DNA from 3 places in the Streptomyces sp. NPDC005492 genome. Region 2 is predicted to be linked to each of the others. Evidence: riboswitches for the same ligand, from Rfam matches in the RefSeq annotation. Region 2 holds a riboswitch; each other region holds the start of a gene.
The links. Region 2 has a riboswitch for cobalamin ahead of metE (5-methyltetrahydropteroyltriglutamate--homocysteine S-methyltransferase). Riboswitches for the same ligand answer to the same signal wherever they lie in the genome.

Region 1: another riboswitch for cobalamin. It lies ahead of ABZT04_RS39680 (HoxN/HupN/NixA family nickel/cobalt transporter); the one in region 2 lies ahead of metE (5-methyltetrahydropteroyltriglutamate--homocysteine S-methyltransferase).
Region 3: another riboswitch for cobalamin. It lies ahead of ABZT04_RS24310 (cobalamin biosynthesis protein); the one in region 2 lies ahead of metE (5-methyltetrahydropteroyltriglutamate--homocysteine S-methyltransferase).

The regions. Positions count from the first base shown of each region.
Region 1 covers NZ_JBEXDX010000052.1:23,004-29,577, forward strand. Annotated here, with positions in the region: partial or broken gene ABZT04_RS39665 (IS630 family transposase) at 1-73, shown strand, start outside; gene ABZT04_RS39670 (hypothetical protein) at 95-505, opposite strand; gene ABZT04_RS39675 (hypothetical protein) at 638-853, shown strand; gene ABZT04_RS39680 (HoxN/HupN/NixA family nickel/cobalt transporter) at 946-2,040, opposite strand; cobalamin riboswitch at 2,067-2,256, opposite strand; gene ABZT04_RS39685 (metalloregulator ArsR/SmtB family transcription factor) at 2,337-2,690, shown strand; gene ABZT04_RS39690 (MFS transporter) at 3,327-5,033, shown strand; gene ABZT04_RS39695 (SpoIIE family protein phosphatase) at 5,509-6,574, shown strand, end outside.
Region 2 covers NZ_JBEXDX010000032.1:28,140-34,713, reverse strand. Annotated here, with positions in the region: gene metE (5-methyltetrahydropteroyltriglutamate--homocysteine S-methyltransferase) at 309-2,627, opposite strand; cobalamin riboswitch at 2,770-2,994, opposite strand; gene meaB (methylmalonyl Co-A mutase-associated GTPase MeaB) at 2,993-3,997, opposite strand; gene scpA (methylmalonyl-CoA mutase) at 3,994-6,171, opposite strand; gene ABZT04_RS32455 (methylmalonyl-CoA mutase family protein) at 6,180-6,574, opposite strand, start outside.
Region 3 covers NZ_JBEXDX010000018.1:107,895-114,468, reverse strand. Annotated here, with positions in the region: gene ABZT04_RS24325 (lysozyme) at 1-676, shown strand, start outside; gene ABZT04_RS24320 (inorganic phosphate transporter) at 777-2,033, shown strand; gene ABZT04_RS24315 (hypothetical protein) at 2,076-2,297, shown strand; cobalamin riboswitch at 2,432-2,574, shown strand; gene ABZT04_RS24310 (cobalamin biosynthesis protein) at 2,674-3,615, shown strand; gene ABZT04_RS24305 (cobyric acid synthase) at 3,612-5,123, shown strand; gene cobN (cobaltochelatase subunit CobN) at 5,120-6,574, shown strand, end outside.

The sequences.
Region 1 (6,574 bases), on a different contig from region 2:
CCGAGAACGCGGCCGTATCCGCAGCGAAAAGGGCATCCGCTGGGGCGGACGACCCCAAGCACCCGCAGCCTGACACCGCCTGACGGCCAGTGAATCAAAACCCTCGGAACACGCCGTCGTCATCGGCGGCGCCGACGAACTCCTCGAAGTCCATGTTCGCGCCCGAGAGGTTGTTCTCGATGCTCCACAACTCGGCTGTCACAACGCGGATCCAACGCCCACGTTCACCCCGCCTGTCCACTACGAGGAGTGGTTGTTCCGCCGAGGCGACAGCTATGAAGTCCGCCAGGACAAGAAGCGGATGCTGATATTCCGCGGGGATCAGGTCGAGCGCCTGGTCGGGCGTCAAACCCTCGTACCGCCGGTTGTCGACAAAGGCAACGTTGGCCAAGAAGCCCTCCTTGCTCGGCGAGAACAGGGTCGCCCTCAGAGCGTCCCAAGCATCGTCTGCCGAGAAGTCGGTGCGGACGACGAGGGCTTCCGAAGTGCAGGGGAACTGCGTCATGCGCGGACAGTACTGCCAACCCGGTGAACCTCCGCAGGCAGAGCACTAGCGCCAGGCATTCCTGGGACAGTCCCCGCCACCGCCGGCCCGAACGCCGGCGGCGCGGCCCCACGCCCACGGAGGTGGAGCGCCGTGACCGACACCAACGGACTGCAACTCGTCGCGACGTTCTGCGGCAACTGCGACTACGGTTCTCCGCAGCTCTTCGTCGACCCGAACGCCCCCGCCGAACAACGGATCGTCCTGACCGACAACTTCGGCCAGCGCGTCCAGATGAGCGTGGACCAGCGCTCCAACCTGGTCGACGACGCCAAGGCCGGCAAGCTGGACGGCATCGCCCTGCCCTGAGCCGCACGGCGGATACGCACGACAGACGACCGACGGGCCGGGAAGCATCGAGGCGATGCTTCCCGGCCCGTCGGCGGTTCGGTCACGGAGTGTCAGTCGCCCTCAGCCAGCTGGTTCGCCCACCGCTGTTCCACCTTGGCCAGCCTCCAATAGGCCAGCGCCGCCGCCCACACCACGACGAACAGGCCGACGATGACGTAGCCGACGTTGTCCAGGTCGAGGCCGGAGATCCAGTTCGTGGTGGCGTCGGTCAGCTCGAGCTTGTCGTGCAGGACGCCGACGAGTTCGATGGTGCCGATGAAGAAGGCGACGGCGATGGACAGGCCGGTGATCGTGAGGTTGTAGAAGACCTTGCGGACCGGGTTCGAGAACGCCCACTGGTAGGCGAAGTTCATGAACGTGCCGTCGAGCGTGTCGAACAGACTCATGCCGGCCGCGAAGAGCAGGGGCAGGCAGAGGACCGCGTACCAGGGCAGGCCGGCCGCCGCGCCCGAACCCGCCATCACCATCAGCGTGACCTCGGTCGCGGTGTCGAAGCCGAGCCCGAAGAGCAGGCCGATCGGGAACATCTGGCCGGGCCGGGTGATGGACTTGGTGAGCCGGCCGAGGATGCGGTTCATGAAGCCCCGCGAATCCAGGTGCTGTTGGAGCTCCGCCTCGTCGTACGTTCCCGCCCGCATCGACCGGAACACCTTCAGGATGCCCAGCAGGGCCACGAGGTTGAGCGCGGCGATGACGTAGAGGAAGGAACCGGAGACGGTCGTGCTGACGACGCCGAGCGTCTGGTGCGCACTGGAGTCGTCGTTCACGAGCGTGCCCGCGATGGCGGCCCCACCGGCCACCAGCGCGGCCAGCACGACCACCACACTGGAGTGCCCGAGTGCGAACCAGAACCCGACCGACACCGGCCGCTTGCCGTCGGCCATCAGCTTGCGGGTGGTGTTGTCGATCGCCGCGATGTGGTCGGCGTCGAAGGCGTGGCGCATGCCCAACGTGTAAGCGGTGACGCCGAGTCCGATGCCGAATGCCTTGGAGCCGATCTCGTAGTGACCGGGCACGACGAGCAGGAAGAGGATCCCGAAGGCGGCGACGTGCAGGGCGGCGATCACCGCCATCAGCCCGATCGTCTTGACGGTGTCCTCGCGCCGCCACCGGAAGGAGGCAGGCTTGTTCTCGGTCAGGGTCATGCGGTCACGCTCCAGCACCTCGTGGATCACTTCGTGAGTGCCGTGGCCGGTCTCCTGGCTGACAGGTCGTACGTCCACCGCCCGCCTTCCCGGCCGTCTCACGACGGCCAGTGGCTGTCCCTTGCGGGACGTGGGCGACGAACTCCCTGATCACAGTGGCGAGGGCCGCGTCGGCTTCGCACCGACTTCCCGAACACCACGGCCCGCCCACCGTAGGGCCCCTGACGCTCACTTGCATAGCTGCGTACCTGCGCAGGTATTCAAGATCACATACCGGGGCCTGCAAGGATGGCCGTATGCATCTCGTTCCCGCCGAACGCGCCGACCGCCGCACCATCGACGGCCACCGGGTCTGCGACGCGATCGCCGCCATCGGAGAGCCCGACCACGTCCGCGCCTGGGCCGAGCGGTTCGCCCTGCTCGCCGACCCCGGACGCCTCGCTCTCCTGCTGGCCCTGAATCAGGCGGGCCCTCTCGCCGTCTCGGACCTCGCCGTCGCGACCGGCATGAACGACCCGGCCGTCTCCCAGGCCCTGCGCCTGCTGCGCGCCGCCGGTGTCGTGGTGGGCGAGAAGGAAGGGCGAGTGGTGCGCTACCGGGTCGTCGACCCGCTCGTCGCCGACCTCTTGAAGCACTGCACCGCCGACTGAACTCCCTTCGCGAGATGTCCGCAGCGACACCCGTCACCGCCGTGCCCAATGAAGGGCCGCCCCGGTGCAGTTGGTGCCGGTGACCATCGACGGCTGAGCGCATGCCCTACGACCCGCCCGACCGACTGCCCGTCACCGTCCCGCAGCCCGCCTGAAGCCGCCTTGCGGTTCGAGGGTGCTCCTACACGTCGGAACGGGCAGCCGGAGGACGGCAGTTCGAGCGATCCGTCCACGAGCTCGAGGCGGGCGGTCTTGTCTTGGCCCAGGCAATAGCCCGCGACGATCTGGACGGGGTCGCCAACCCAGTACCGCTCGTACACAACAGCCCTCCCGCGCCGAGGACTTGGAGCGTCTCCACGAGCTTGGGGCAATGGCGCGCGAGGTGGGCTCGCAGTGCCCGCATCGGGGCGAGGCTCCCCGAGCCGCTGCCGCACGGTCAGGAAACGGTCCACGACGGCAACGGCACGTGGACGACGAGGCCACCTGGACGACGGGGGCCCTTGTTTGACCGGGACATGCGAGTCGGTGTCGCACATCTAGCCATACCGACCAGTCGGTACTAGCCTCCGCTCGAACGGAAGGAACCCCCACTTTCCCGCCGTCCACACCGTCCCCGGCCTTTGCACAAGGAGTCGCATGTCCTCCGCCTCCGCACCATTCGACACGAGAGACGACGGCGCCGACGCGCCCGGCGCCGGTGCTCGTGGCTCGCTCGCCCGGCTGTACCGCCGCGAACTGACGGCATATCCGGCCACCGGGCGGCGCATGTCGTACCTGGCGATCGTGGTGGTCACGACCGTCGTGCTCTACTACATGCTCTACATCCAGTACGCGGTGGCGACGTCGATCATCACGCACTTCGACATGACCTACCGCTACTTCGTGTGGGTCTCGGTCGTCGGCAACGCGGTCGGGGCCTTCGCCTCGCTCGTGGCCGGCCTCGCGGACCGCTGGGGGCGGGCGAACCTCGTGGTCTACGGACTGCTCATCGCCGCGCTCCTGGTCTTCTTCGGACTGCCCAACGCGGGCGGCAAGACGACGTACTTGGTGCTGTTCGCCGTCGTGAGCTTCATCGAGGGCATCGTGCTCGTCGCGACCCCGGCCCTGATCAGAGACTTCTCGCCGCAACTCGGCCGCGCGACCGCGATGGGCTACTGGACGATGGGCCCGGTCATCGGCAGCCTGGTCGTCACCTCGGTGACCAGCAACACGCTCTCCTCAGCCACCTGGCAGGACGAACTGCGCTACTCCGGAGCGGCCGGGCTGATCGTGTTCGTCGTGACCCTGTTCGCCCTGCGCGAGCTGGCGCCCGGGCTGCGCGACCAGATCATGGTGAGCCTGCGGGACCGGGCCCTGGTGGAGGCGCGGGCCAAGGGGCTGGACACGGAGGCGCTACGGCGCGGTGAGTGGCGGCAGATGCTGCGCCTGGACATCCTCGGCTCCGCCTTCGCGATCGCGGTCTTCCTGCTGCTCTACTACTCCGCGGTCGGCAACTTCGTCGTCTACTTCTCGACCACCTTCGGGTACAGCGAGCAGCGCACCAACGGCCTGGCCAACTGGTACTGGGCCGCGAACGCCCTCGCGCTGATCGTGGCCGGCCTCCTCTCGGACCGGCTGCTGGTGCGCAAGCCCTTCATGATCGTCGGTGGGATCGGCGCCATCGCGGCGACCGCGGTCTTCGCCTCCCTGGCCACCCACCCGACGACCGGCTACTACACGTTCGCCTGGCTTTTCGTCGCGATCGGCGTGTTCAGCGGAGTCGCCTACGCCCCGTGGATGGCGAGCTTCACCGAGACCGTGGAGAAGCGGAACCCGGCCGCGACCGCCGCCGGTCTCGCGGTCTGGGGCTGGACCGTACGGATCGTGGTCGCCGTGTCGGCGGCGTTCATCCCCGTGCTCGTCACCTCGGTCACCCCGCTCGTCGAACACGGCGCCGAGGTGGCGACCGCGCAGAAGCAGGCCGCCCCGGCGCTGGCCATCGTCGGCGCCCACCCCCAACTCTTCGCCGAACTGGGCAAGTACACGCCCACCACCACTCCCCCCGCCCTCGCCGCCCAAGCGGTGAAGGAGGTCGGCCCCGCCGACCTGGCCGTCGTACAGAAGGCCCAGCCGCAGCTCAAAGTGCTCAACGAGTACGGGACGAAGGTGCAGAAGGCCGCGAAGGACGGCCCCGGAGAGTGGCGCACCTGGTGGTGGATCTGCGTGGGCGGCCAAGTCCTCTTCCTGCCCTTCGTGTTCGTGATGGCCGGCCGCTGGAGCCCGAAGAAGGCCCGCGAGGACGCCAAGTCCCACCAGGAGGCCGTCGACCGCGAACTGGCCGCACTCGCCGCGAGCGACGCCTGACAGAAGCACCGAGGTTCGCTGCGGCCGGGCCCAACCGCCCGGCCGCAGCGCGTCGGTGACGGCCTGGTCAACAAGGCCGTTGCCAAGCCGATCACGTACGGTACTGACGCGCCCGACCCCGAAGCTCCGGGCACGGCCTTCCCGAAGGCGAGTGGGCGTTCTACCTCGTGCGGACCAACGGTTCGGCCGACCGGTCGCTCGATTCCGGGCGGCTGGCGGTCGGCGTTGCCGTCGTCGCCCAGGTATTCGAATCCGCGTGCGACACGGAGTGGGACGAGAAGCTGTCCTTCCGGCACGCCTACGCGGGGGCGCCCCATCTGGCGGCAGGGATGCTGCCCGGGCGGCCCGGCCCAGCAGTCGGGTGGCGGCATCCTCGCTGCTCGTCGTACCGAAAAGAGCCGTTTCCGGGCCTCCTGGCCAGATCCCTCCTATCGTGGAACGACACAGTGACCCTCGGCGTCGAAGCGGGCAGGCCATGCAGGATCCGGAGATCGACTACGCGGCGGTCTTCCACGCCCTGCCCGGGATGGTGGCACTGCTCACCCCCGACCTCGTCTACGTCGATGCCAACGAGGATTTCGAGCGCCTGTCGGGACGCAAGCGCGAGGAGCTGATCGGGCGCTACATCTTCGACGTCTTCCCCGAGAACCCCAAGGATCCGGCGGCGGCCGGCATGCGTGAGACCCGGGAGTCGATGCGGCGCGCGGCGAGGACCGGCGAGCGCGACACCATGGCCCTGCTCCGCTACGACATCGAGGATCCCGACGGATCCGGCCGATGGGTGGAGCACTTCTGGAGCCCGGTCAACGCGCCCGTCCTCGGCCCGGACGGCGAGGTGACGCTGATCGTCCACCGGGTGGAGGAGGTCACCGAGTTCATCCGGGCCTTCGGCGGCCAGGCCGACGACAGGCGGGCCCGGGTCCTGGAGGCCGAGCTGTACACCCGGGCGCGTGAGCTGCAGGAGGTCAACGAGCGGCTGCGCAAGGCGCACGCCCATGAGCGCGAGGTGGCTCTGACCCTGCAAGCCGCGATGCTGCCCCCGCCGCGGCCCGTGAGCGACCACCGGGCGGCGGTCCGCTACCAGCCCGCCGTGGGTGCCCTGAACGTCTGCGGCGACTGGTACGACCTGGTCGATCTGCCCGACGGCGGAATGGCGGTCGCGGTCGGTGACGTCGTCGGGCACGGTCTGGCGGCGGCCTGTGCCATGGGGCAACTGCGCAGCGCCCTGAGCGCGGCCTGCCGGGTCGCCGACGGGCCGGGCTCCGCCCTTGAGGCCCTCGGTCTGTACGCGCGTTTCGTCGAGGGCGCCGAGTCGGCGACCGCGGTGACGACGTACATCGACTGGGACGACCACACCATCACCTACAGTTGCGCGGGCCATCCTCCCCCGGCCCTGCTCGATCCCGACGGCACGGTGACCTTCCTCGACCAGGCCACCGACCCGCCCCTGGGCGCCAGGCCCGAGCATGTCGGCCGGCCCGAGACGAGCGTCCCCTTCGCCGAGGGCGCCACCCTCGTGCTGTACACCGACGGACTGATCG
Region 2 (6,574 bases):
GGCGACCGCGAGGCCGAGTGCGGACGCCGTCTCCCTGCGGCGCGCGGTGGGGGAGACCAGCATCCGGTCGGCCGCCCGCAGCGAGCCCGAGGCGGACTCTGTGCGGGCGGTGCCGCTCGGGTCGAGCGGGGCGCCGTCCTCGAACCGGGTCTCCCGCAGGGACCGTGCATGGCCGGTGAGGTCAAGCTGATGCGGCTGGTCACCGGGTCGCTCCAGTTCTCCGGGCTGTGGGCCACATCGTCTCGCGCGCACGTACGGCGGGGGCGGCCAGGAAGGTGTGTCCTCCCGGCCGCCCCCGCCGCGATTGGTCAGGAACCGGCGAGTTCCGTACGGACCGTGCGGGCCGCCGCGACCAGGTTCTCCAGGGACGCTCGGGTCTCGGGCCAGCCGCGGGTCTTCAGGCCGCAGTCCGGGTTGACCCACAACCGGTCCGCCGGGATGGCCTCAAGTCCCTTGCGCAGCAAGGCCGCCGCCTCGGCCGCGCTCGGAACGCGCGGCGAGTGGATGTCGTACACCCCGGGTCCCGCCTCGCGCGGATACCCGTGGGCGGCCAGCTCACGGGCGACCTGCATGTGCGAGCGGGCGGCTTCGAGGCTGATGACGTCCGCGTCGAGATCGTCGATGGCCCCGACGATGTCGCCGAACTCGGCGTAGCACATGTGCGTGTGGACCTGTGTCTCCGGACGCACCCCGCTCGTGGTCAGCCGGAACGCCTCCGTCGCCCAGGCCAGATAGGCGGGGTGGTCGGCGGCGCGCAGCGGCAGGGTCTCGCGCAGGGCGGGTTCGTCGACCTGGATGACCGAAGTCCCGGCCGCCTCAAGGTCGTTGACCTCGTCGCGCAGGGCGAGCGCGACCTGGCGGGCGGTGTCGCCGAGCGGCTGATCGTCGCGGACGAAGGACCAGGCGAGCATGGTGACCGGTCCGGTGAGCATGCCCTTGACCGGGCGTGGGGTGAGCGACTGGGCGTACGTCGTCCAGCGCACCGTCATCGGGTCGGGGCGGGAGATGTCGCCGGCCAGGATCGGCGGGCGGACGTACCGGGTGCCGTAGGACTGGACCCAGCCGTGCCGGGTGGCGAGATAGCCGGTGAGCTGTTCGGCGAAGTACTGGACCATGTCGTTGCGTTCGGGCTCGCCGTGCACCAGGACGTCGAGGCCGGTCTTCTCCTGGAAGGAGATCACCTCCTGGATCTCGGCCCTGATGCGCTCCTCGTACCCGGCCGTGTCGATCCGCCGCGCCCTCAAGTCGGCTCGCGCGGCGCGCAGTTCAGCGGTCTGCGGGAACGAGCCGATGGTGGTCGTCGGCAGCGGCGGCAGGTTCAGGTGCGCGCGCTGGGCGGCGGTCCGCTCGGGGTAGCGCTGCGCGCGGCGGGCGTCCGCGTCCGTGACGGCGGCGGCCCGGGCCCGTACGGCGGGGTCGCGGGTGAGTGTCGAACCGGCGCGGGAGGCCAGATCGGCGCGGTTGGCGGCGAGTTCGGCGGCGATCGTGTCTGTGCCCTGGGCCAGGCCCTTGGCGAGGGTGACGATCTCGCCCGTCTTCTGCCGGGCGAACGCGAGCCAGCGCAGGATCTGCGGCTCGATGTCCCGCTCGGCCGCCGCGTCGAGCGGCACATGCAGGAGCGAGCAGGAGGCGGCCACGTCGACCCGGTCGGCGAGACCGAGCAGAGTGCCCAGCGTGGCAAGGGACTTGGTGAGATCGTTCACCCAGATGTTGCGGCCGCTCACGACCCCGGCGACCAGCCGCTTGCCGGGCAGCCCGCCCACCGCGGCCAGGGCGTCCAGGTTCGCGGCGGCGGCCTCGGTGAAGTCGAGCGCGAGCCCCTCCACCGGCGCCTTGGCGAGCACGGGCAGCGCCTCGCCGAGCCGGTCGAAGTAGGAGGCGACCAGGAGCTTCGGCCGGTCGGTGCGGCCCCCGAGATCGCCGTACGCCCGTGCGGCGGCGCCCAGTTCGGCCGGGGTGCGGTCCTGGACCAGGGCGGGCTCGTCGAGCTGTACCCACTCCGCGCCCGCCGCCCGCAGATCGGCGAGGACCTCGGCGTACACCGGCAGCAGCCGGTCCAGCAGGGTCAGCGGATCGAAGTCCGGGGACACACCGGGCGCGGGCTTGGCGAGCAGCAGATAGGTGACCGGTCCGACGAGGACCGGGCGGGCGGCGAGACCCAGCGCGAGGGCCTCACGGAGTTCGCCGACCTGCTTGCCGGAGTCGGCGGTGAAGACCGTGTCGGGCCCCAACTCGGGGACGAGATAGTGGTAGTTGGTGTCGAACCACTTCGTCATCTCCAGCGGCGCCACGTCCTGGGTGCCGCGCGCCATCGCGAAGTACCCGTCCAGCGCGTCGAGTTCGACGGTGGCGCGGTGGCGGGCGGGGATCGCGCCGACCATGACGCTGGTGTCCAGGACATGGTCGTAGTACGAGAAGTCGCCGGTCGGCACTTCGTGGAGGCCGGCCCCGGCCAGTTGCCGCCAGGTGGCGCCGCGCAGTTCGGCGGCGCTGGCCCTCAGGGCGTCGGCGTCGACGCGGCCCTGCCAGTACCCCTCGACGGCCTTCTTCAGTTCCCGGCCCTGCCCCTGACGGGGGTAGCCGTACACGGTGGCCCGTGCTGCCGCGGCTGCGGACTTCGTTGTCACGGAACTCTCCTTCGCGAGCTGTCTCCCTGTGATCCCGGCGACGGGACGAGAGCGCGAAGGAACGCCAGACCGGACGGTTGTCGTGCCCGCCGATGTGTACGCCGACCCGCCCACGAGGTCACCGGGATTCCGCGCACGACTCCTTCGCGCGCGGGCGGTCGGCAGGTCTTCGGACTCGTGGGCGCGCCCTCCGTACGGAGGACACCTACTGGCCGTCGCTTCCCAGGCCCTGTTGTCTCGGGCCCAGTGCGTATGACGGCGGTCGTTCCCACTCACCGCTGCGGGGCAGTCCCGGATTTCCACCGGGTTCCCTCTTGCGACGCATCCCGTCTGGCGGACGGGGCGAACCAACTGCACCACCCAGCTTACGGGGTGGGGCGAGAGTTCTCGCCGGTGTCGCTCCCGAACGCCCGCAAGATGCGCTCGGCGGCCAGCGTCGCGGTCAACTCACCGTCCCTGACCTGCTGTTCGAGCGCGGGACCGAGAGCGCGTACGGCCGGGTCGGAGCGCAGTCGGCCGAGCAGCTCCTCGCGGACCATCGTCCAGGTCCAGTCCACCTGCTGGTCGCGCCGCTTGGCGGCGAGCCGGCCGGTGGAGTCGAGCAGCGTCCGGTGCTGTTCGAGTCGCTCCCACACCGTGTCCAGGCCGGTCGACTCACGGGCGCTGCAACTCAGCACCGGCGGTGTCCAGGCCGCGTCGGCGGGATGCATCAGCCGCAGCGCGCCCGCCAACTCCCGTGCCGCGCCCCGCGCGTCGCGCTCGTGCGGGCCGTCGGCCTTGTTGACGGCGATGACGTCCGCGAGTTCCAGGACGCCCTTCTTGATGCCCTGCAGCTGGTCCCCGGTGCGGGCGAGCGTCAACAGCAGGAAGGAGTCGACCATGTTGGCCACGGCGGTCTCGGACTGGCCGACACCGACCGTCTCCACGAGCACGACGTCGTAGCCCGCCGCCTCCATGACCACGATCGACTCCCGGGTCGCCTTCGCGACCCCGCCGAGCGTGCCGGCCGTGGGGGAGGGCCGGACGAAGGCCGCCGGGTCCACCGCCAGCCGCTCCATGCGTGTCTTGTCGCCGAGGATCGATCCGCCCGTCCGGGTCGACGACGGGTCGACGGCGAGCACCGCGACCCGGAACCCCAGCGAGGTGAGCAGCGTGCCGAACGCGTCGATGAACGTCGACTTGCCCACGCCCGGCACACCGCTGATGCCGATCCGCCGCGCCCGCCCGCTGTGCGGCAGCAGTCCGGTCAGCAACTCCTGTGCCATGACCCGGTGTTGGGGCCTCGTCGACTCGACGAGCGTGATGGCGCGGGCCACCAGCGCCCGCTTCCCGTCGAGGACGCCCTTCACATAGGTGTCGACATCGATCACCGGCTGTGCCCGAGGTCGGCGGCCAGTCGCTCGACCAGGTCGTACGCCGCGTCCGGGATCACCGTCCCGGGCGGGAACACGGCCGCCGCGCCCATCTCCAGGAGCGTGGGCACGTCCTGCGGCGGGATCACCCCGCCGACCACGATCATGATGTCCTCACGGCCCTCCTCGGCGAGGGCCTCCTTCAACGCCGGTACGAGGGTGAGGTGTCCGGCGGCCAGCGAGGACACCCCGACGACATGCACATCCGCCTCGACGGCCTGGCGGGCCACCTCGCCCGGGGTCTGGAACAGCGGGCCGACGTCGACGTCGAAGCCGAGGTCGGCGAAGGCGGTGGCGATCACCTTCTGGCCCCGGTCGTGGCCGTCCTGGCCCATCTTGGCGACCAGGATGCGCGGGCGGCGGCCTTCGGCCTCCTCGAACTCGGCCACGAGGGCGCGGGTGCGCTCGACGGACGGGGACTCGCCGGCTTCGGTGCGGTACACACCGGAGATCGTACGGATCTGGCTCGCGTGCCGCCCGTAGACCTTCTCCAGCGCGTCGGAGATCTCGCCGACCGTCGCCTTCGCACGGGCCGCGTCCACCGCCAACTTCAGGAGATTGCCGGTGCCTTCGGCCGCCCGGGTCAGCGCGTGCAGCGCGTCCTGGCAGGCCTGCTGGTCGCGCTCGGCGCGCAACCGCCGCAGTTTCTCGATCTGTTGGGTGCGTACGGAGGAGTTGTCGACCTTGAGGACGTCGATCTGCTCGTCGGTCTCCACCCGGTACTTGTTGACGCCGATGACCGGCTGACGCCCGGAGTCGATGCGCGCCTGGGTGCGGGCCGCCGCCTCCTCGATGCGCAGCTTGGGGATGCCCGCGTCGATGGCCTTGGCCATGCCGCCCGCCGCCTCGACCTCCTCGATGTGCTGCCAGGCCCGGCGCGCGAGGTCGTAGGTCAGCTTCTCGACGTAGGCGCTGCCGCCCCACGGGTCGATCACCCGGGTGGTGCCGGACTCCTGCTGGATCAGCAGTTGGGTGTTGCGGGCGATGCGCGCCGAGAAGTCGGTGGGCAGCGCGAGCGCCTCGTCGAGGGCGTTGGTGTGCAGCGACTGCGTGTGGCCCTGGGTGGCCGCCATCGCCTCCACGGCCGTACGCGTGACGTTGTTGAACACGTCCTGTGCGGTCAGCGACCAGCCCGAGGTCTGTGAATGGGTGCGCAGGGAGAGGGACTTGGCGTTCTGCGGATCGAACTGCCTGACCAGCTTCGCCCACAGCAGGCGCGCCGCCCGCAGCTTCGCGATCTCCATGAAGAAGTTCATGCCGATCGCCCAGAAGAATGACAGCCGGGGCGCGAACGTGTCCACGTCCATCCCCGCCGCGCGGCCCGCCCGGATGTACTCCACCCCGTCCGCGAGGGTGTACGCAAGCTCCAAGTCGGCCGTCGCGCCCGCCTCTTGGATGTGGTAGCCGGAGATGGAGATGGAGTTGTAGCGGGGCATCCGCTGCGAGGTGAAGGCGAAGATGTCGGAGATGATCCGCATCGACGGCTTCGGCGGATAGATGTAGGTGTTGCGGACCATGAACTCCTTGAGGATGTCGTTCTGGATGGTCCCGGCCAACTTCTCGGGCGGTACGCCCTGTTCCTCGGCGGCCACGATGTAGAGCGCGAGTACGGGCAGCACGGCGCCGTTCATCGTCATCGAGACGGTCATCTTGTCCAGCGGGATGCCGTCGAAGAGCTGCCGCATGTCGTAGATCGAGTCGATGGCGACACCGGCCATGCCGACGTCACCGGTCACGCGCGGGTGGTCGCTGTCGTAACCCCGGTGCGTGGGCAGGTCGAAGGCGACCGACAGGCCCTTCTGGCCGGCCGCCAGATTGCGCCGGTAGAACGCGTTGGACTCCTCGGCGGTGGAGAAGCCCGCGTACTGCCGGATCGTCCAGGGCTGGTTGACGTACATCGTCGGGTACGGGCCCCGCAGATACGGCGCGATGCCCGGGTAGGTGCCCAGGAAGTCCAGGCCCTCCAGGTCCTGCCCGGTGTACAGCGGCTTGACCGCGATGCCCTCCGGGGTCTCCCAGAGCAGATCGTCGCCGCCGGCCGCCTTCTTGACGGCGTCACGCCACTCGTCGGGGCCGGCTTCTGCGGCCGGGGCCCCCAGCTCGATCCCGGAGAAGTCGGGGATGCGCCCCATCGCTGCCATCAGGACACTCCCATGCGGTCGAGGGTGGCGGACAGTACGGCCACGGCGTCACAGCCCGCGAAGACATAGGCGTCGACACCCGTGTACTGAGCGGGGCGCCCCGCGAGGAACACATGCCCGGCACCGGCGGACTTCAACTCCCCGGCGGTCTGGGCCGCTTGCTCCTCGTACAGGGCGTCGCTGGAGCACAGACAGGCCTCGGTGGCCCCGCTGTCCGCGAACTCGCCCTCGGTGACCGGCTCGATGCCACCCGCCTGGAACAGGTTCGTGGCGAAGGCGAGGCGGGCGGTGTGCTCGGCGGCCGGGCCGAGGGCGGCCAGGAAGATCCGCGGCCGGGAGCCGGTCGCCGCGAGATGGGCGTCGGAGCGGGCGCGCAGTGCCTCGTAGGCTTCGT
Region 3 (6,574 bases), on a different contig from region 2:
AGCCGTCGCGCTCGTCGAGATTCCGGCCTCGGCCGCGAGCACCGCGAAGGGGCACGACGTCTCCTCGCACCAGAAGAACGTCGACTGGTCGAGCGCGAAGGCGAAGGGCGCCACGTTCGTCTACGTCAAGGCGACCGAGTCCACCGACTACCGCAGCCCCTACTTCGCCCAGCAGTACAACGGCGCCCGCGCCGCCGGAATCGTCCGCGGCGCCTACCACTTCGCCCTGCCGGACAAGTCGTCGGGCGCGGCTCAGGCCGCGTACTTCGTGGCGCACGGCGGCGGCTGGAAGGCGGACGGCTGGACGCTGCCTCCCGCGCTCGACATCGAATACAACCCGTACGACAAGAAGCACGGCTGCTACGGCCTCAGCAAGGCGAGGATGGTCGCCTGGATCAAGGCCTTCAGTGCCGAGGTCGAGCGGGAGACCGGCCGCCGTCCAGTGATCTACACGACGGCCCACTGGTGGAACACCTGCACCGGCGGCAGCACCGCCCTGGCCTCGACCCACGCGCTGTGGATCGCCCGCCACGAGTCGGCGGACGCGGGATCGCTGCCCGCCGGCTGGTCGTACTGGACCTTCTGGCAGTACGACAACGGCGGCAGCCTGCCGGGTGATCAGAATCTCTTCAACGGGTCCCTGAGCCGACTGAAGAAGTTCGCCCGCGGCGACTAGCCCATCCGCCGACACCACGGAGACCCTCTCAGTTCATCTTCCGTTCATTCAGGTTGCCTACGGTCAACGCGCCGATGACCTCGAAAGATTGCCTGGGTAAATGGAAAGCTTCTCGCTGATTCTCGCGATTGTGGTTGTCACCGCTCTCGCGTTCGATTTCACGAACGGTTTCCACGACACCGCCAACGCGATGGCCACCACCATCTCGACCGGTGCGCTCAAGCCCAAGGTCGCGGTGGCCATGTCGGCCACCCTCAACCTGGTGGGCGCTTTTCTCTCCGTGGAGGTCGCCAACACGATCTCCAAGGGGCTCGTCGACGAGAGCGGTATCCGTCCCGAGGTCATCTTCGCCGCGCTGGTCGGCGCGATCCTCTGGAACCTGGTGACCTGGCTCGTCGGACTCCCGTCCAGTTCTTCGCACGCCCTGATGGGCGGGTTGATCGGAGCGACGATCGCCTCCGCCGGCACCGGCGCGGTGCACAGCGACGTCCTGGTCACCAAGGTGCTGCTGCCTGCGGTCGCCGCTCCGATCGTGGCGGGCGTCGCGGCGATGGTCGCCACCCGCTTCTCCTACGCCCTGAGCCGCAACGCCGACGGCAAGGCCGCCGACAAGGGCTTCCGGGTCGGCCAGATCGCCTCCGCCGGCCTGGTCTCCCTGGCCCACGGCACCAACGACGCCCAGAAGACGATGGGCATCATCACGCTGGCCCTGATCGCCGGCGGCTCCATCGCCCCCGACTCGGACCCGCCCACCTGGGTCATCCTCTCCGCGGGCCTCGCCATCGCGATGGGCACCTACATCGGCGGCTGGCGCATCATCCGCACCATGGGCAAGGGCCTGACCGACCTCCGGCCGCAGCAGGGCTTCGCCGCCCAGACCAGCGCCGCCGCGGTCATCCTGGCCTCCGCGCACATCGGCTTCTCGCTCTCCACCACGCACGCCGTCTCCGGCTCGGTGATGGGTGCCGGGCTCGGCCGCAAGGGCGGTGTCGTCCGCTGGTCGACCGCCACCCGGATGTTCGTCGCCTGGGGCCTGACGCTGCCGGCCGCCGCGCTGGTCGGCGCGCTCGCCGAGTCCGTGACCGACCTCGGCGACTGGGGCACCGCACTGGTGGCCGTCTTCCTGGTCGCCTCCAGCACCGGCATCTGGCTGCTCTCCCGCCGCCAGGTGGTCGACGCCTCGAACGTCAACGAGTCCGACGAGCCCGCCGGCGTGGTCACCGCCGCGATCGCCGCCGTCACCCCGCCCCCGTCGGTCGCCCTCTCCGAGGGCCTCACGGCGACGATCCCCGCGCCGCCCGCCGTCACCACGCCCGACCCGGCGACCCCGGCGACCCCGCCGGCCGCCACCGTCTGAGCCCGCGCCCCGGTACGAAGGCACGAGAAGGAACGAATCAGCATGGACATCGACTGGGCAGCCCTCGGCTCCGTCTTCGGCGTCAGCCTCGCGGCCACCGTGGCCCTGGTGGCCGTCTTCACCCTCGGCATCACCGCCCTCTCCCGCCGCGAACGGGCCACCACCCAGGGCGACTCCGCGACCCTCGCCCTGGCCGGCGCGTACGCCTGCTTCGCGGCCTGCGCGGCGGCGGTGGCGTACGGGATCTCCATCATCGTGGCCTGACCGGCCGCCAGTTGGACCCAACGTGGGGTGCGGGACGGACCACCGTCCCGCACCCCACGTCTTCGTGACGTCCTCGACGACCCCTGTGTGGGCATCAGCACACTCCTCCCCCGCAGGTCAACAGCAAGTTGACGCCCCTTCCAACCCCGTGGTGGACTGCCGGAGCCATGTACGGCGGCAGGAGAGGAAGCCGGTGCGAATCCGGCGCGGTCCCGCCACTGTCACCGGGGTAGACAACCCCGGGAGCCAGGAACTCTCACCGCCGGTCTCGTCGAACCAGGGCGTGGACACCCTGAGTGAGGACATACCGCCATGCTCGGCTGCCGTTCGAGGTCCCGTACCAGTACCGTGTCCGACCCGGCGATCGGCTGAGCCGATGCGTGCCGATCGCGTCTTCGCGTACGGCGCCGCCGCCGGCCTTCTCGGCGACCACCTGCTCGGCGATCCTCGCCGCGGGCATCCGGTCGCCGCGTTCGGCCGTGCCGCCGCTGCCGTGGAACGACTGCTGTGGCGCGACCACCGCGGGTGGGGCGCCCTGCACACCGCCGTGTGCGTCGGAGGCGCCGTCTCCCTGGCCGCCGCGGCCACTTCGGCCCTACGACCGTCCCGTACCGCCTCTGCCGCCCTCACTGCCGCCGCCACCTGGGCCGTGGTCGGCGGGACCTCGCTCGCCCGCGAGGCCGGGGCCATCGGGCGTGCACTGGAGGCCGGTGACATCGATGGTGCGCGGGCGCGCCTGCCGCACCTCTGCGGGCGGGACCCCCAGGCCCTCGACGCCGACGGGATCGCCCGGGCCGTCGTCGAGTCCGTCGCCGAGAACACCTCCGACGCGGTGGTGGGCGCCCTGGTGTGGGGCGCCGTGGGCGGGGTGCCGGGGCTCGTCGGGTTCCGGGCCGTGAACACCCTCGACGCCATGGTCGGCCACAAGTCCGCCAAGTACCGCCGCTACGGCTGGGCTTCGGCCCGCCTCGACGACGTCGTCGGCTGGCCGGGCGCCCGCCTCACCGCCGTCCTCGCGACCGTCGCGGGCGGCGACCGGCGCGGGGCTGCACGCGCCTGGCGCACCGACGCCCCCAAGCACCCGAGCCCCAACGCCGGCCCCGTGGAGGCCTCCTTCGCCGGTGCCCTCGGCGTGCGGCTGGGCGGCACGCTCTCCTACGGCGGCCGGGTCGAGCACCGGCCCGTGCTCAACGGCGCCGGGCGCGCCGTCGCCGTACCGGACATCGATCGGGCCGTACGGCTGTCCCGGCGCGTGAGTTGGCTCGCGCTCGGGGCCAGTGTCGCCGGGCGGCTGCTGCTGAAGGGACGCACGTCATGAGCGGCGGAGGACTGCTGGTCGCGGGGACCACCTCGGACGCCGGCAAGAGTGTCGTGACCGCCGGAATCTGCCGGTGGCTGGTACGGCAGGGCGTGAAGGTCGCGCCGTTCAAGGCGCAGAACATGTCCCTGAATTCGTTCGTCACCCGGGAGGGCGCCGAGATCGGGCGGGCGCAGGCCATGCAGGCCCAGGCCTGCCGCATCGAACCGACCGCACTGATGAACCCCGTGCTGCTGAAGCCGGGCGGCGACCAGAGCAGTCAGGTCGTGCTCATGGGGAAGCCGGTGGGCGAGATGAGCGCGCGCGGCTATCACGGGGGGCGGCAACAGCGGCTGCTCGGGACGGTGTTGGACTGTCTCGCGGAGTTGCGGGGCACGTATGACGCGGTGATCTGTGAGGGGGCGGGCAGCCCGGCCGAGATCAATCTGCGGCGGACCGACATCGTGAACATGGGCATCGCGCGGAACGCCGGACTGCCCGTGCTCGTCGTCGGTGACATCGACCGCGGTGGCGTCTTCGCCTCATTCTTCGGGACCGTCGCGCTGCTGTCGCCCGAGGACCAGGCACTCGTCGCCGGGTTCCTCGTCAACAAGTTCCGGGGCGATGTCAGCCTGCTGGAACCGGGGTTGGGGATGCTGCACGACCTCACCGGGCGGCGGACCTACGGCGTGCTGCCGTTCCAGCACGGGCTCGGGATCGACGAGGAGGACGGGCTGCGGATCTCGCTGCGCGGGACCGTCCGTGAGTCGAACACCGCGCCGCCGGTCGGCGAGGACGTGCTGCGGGTCGCCGTCTGCGCGATCCCGCTCATGTCCAACTTCACCGACGTGGACGCGTTGGCCGCCGAACCGGGCGTCGTGGTGCGGTTCGTGGACCGGCCCGAGGAGCTGGCCGACGCCGATCTCGTCGTCATCCCCGGGACCCGGGGCACGGTCAAGGCGCTGGAGTGGCTGCGGGAGCGGGGACTCGCGGACGCTCTGGTCCGCAGGGCGTCCGAGGAGCGCCCGATCCTCGGGATCTGCGGTGGCTTCCAGATCCTCGGCGAGCACATCGAGGACGAGGTCGAAAGCCGGCGCGGACATGTGGACGGGCTCGGAGTGCTGCCCCTGCGCGTGCGTTTCGTCGGCGAGAAGACCCTCACCCGGCCCGTCGGCGAAGCCCTCGGCGAGCGGGTCGAGGGATACGAGATCCACCACGGGGTCGCCCAACTGACCGGCGGAGAAGCCTTCTTGGACGGCTGCCGGGTCGGTCGGACCTGGGGTACGCACTGGCACGGCTCGCTGGAGTCGGACGGGTTCCGGCGGGCGTTCCTGCGCGAGGTGGCGGCCGCCGCGGGCCGCCGGTTCGTACCGGCCGCCGACACCTCGTTCGCCGCGCTGCGCGAGGAGCAGCTCGACCGGCTCGGCGACCTCATCGAACAGCACGCGGACACGGACGCGCTGTGGCGGCTCATCGAGTCCGGCGCGCCGCAAGGACTGCCTTTCATTCCACCGGGAGCGCCCGCATGAGCACAGTGTTGTTGTTGTCGACCGCCGACACGGATCTGCTGGCGGCGCGTGCCTCCGGCGCCGGGTACCGGATCGGCAACCCGAACCGGGTGGACGTCGCGGGCGAGTTGCCCGCGCTCGTCGCGGGCGCGGACATCGCCGTCGTACGACTGCTCGGCGGCAAGCGCGCCTGGGAGGACGGGCTCGCCGCGCTGAAGGCGTCCGGGATTCCGACCGTGCTGCTCGGCGGGGAGACCGTCCCCGACGCGGAGTTGATGGCCGAGTCGTCGGTACCGGCCGGTGTCGTCGCCGAGGCGCTCAGGTATCTCGTCGAGGGTGGCCCGGAGAACCTGGCCGAACTGTCCCGCTTCCTCTCCGACACGGTGCTGCTCACGGGTGAGGGCTTCGAAGCGCCGCAGAAGATGCCCGAGTACGGCGTCCACGGCGAACCCGAACTCGACACGGTCCGCCCGACGGTCGCCGTGCTCTTCTACCGCGCCCACGAACTGAGCGGCAACACCGCCTTCGTGGACACGCTGTGCACCGCGATCGAGGCGAAGGGCGCCAACGCCCTTGCCGTGTACTGCGGTTCACTGCGCGGCGCGGAATCAGGTGTGTACGAGCTCCTGTCCGGCGCGGACGCGCTGATCACCACCGTTCTCGCGGCCGGCGGCACGCATGCCTCGGAGGCATCCGCGGGCGGCGACGAGGACGCCTGGGACATCGAGGCGCTCAACATCCTCGACATCCCTGTCCTGCAAGGGCTCTGCCTCACCTCGTCGCAGGCGGCGTGGGGGGCGTCGGACGCCGCCCTCTCCCCCATGGACGCGGCGATGCAGGTAGCGATCCCCGAGTTCGACGGGCGGCTGATCACCGTCCCCTTCTCCTTCAAGGAGCAGGGTCCGGACGATGTCGCGGTCTACGTCGCCGACCCCGAGCGGGCCGCGCGGGTCGCCGGAATCGCCGTACGGCACGCGAAGTTGAGGCACAAGCCGAACGCCGAGAAGCGGCTCGCGCTCGTGTTCACCGCCTATCCGACCAAGCACTCGCGGGTCGGCAACGCGGTCGGGCTCGACACGCCCGCCTCGGCGGTACGGGTGCTGGACGCGCTGCGGGACGCCGGGTACGCGGTGGACGAACACCCGGACAACGGCGACGAGTTGATCCACCGGCTGATCGCGGCCGGTGGCCATGACGTCGAGTGGCTGACCGAGGACCAGTTGGCCGCCGCGCCCGCCCGCGTGCCGCTCGCCGACTATCAGACGTGGTTCGACAAGCTGGACCCCGAGCTGCGTCAAGGCATGCTCGACGCGTGGGGCGAGCCGCCGGGCAACCTGTACGTGGACGGCGACGACATCGTGCTCGCCTCCCTGCAGTTCGGGAACGTCGTGGTCATGATCCAGCCGCCGCGCGGCTTCGGCGAGAACCCGATCGCGATCTACCACGACCCCGACATGCCGCCGTCGCACCAC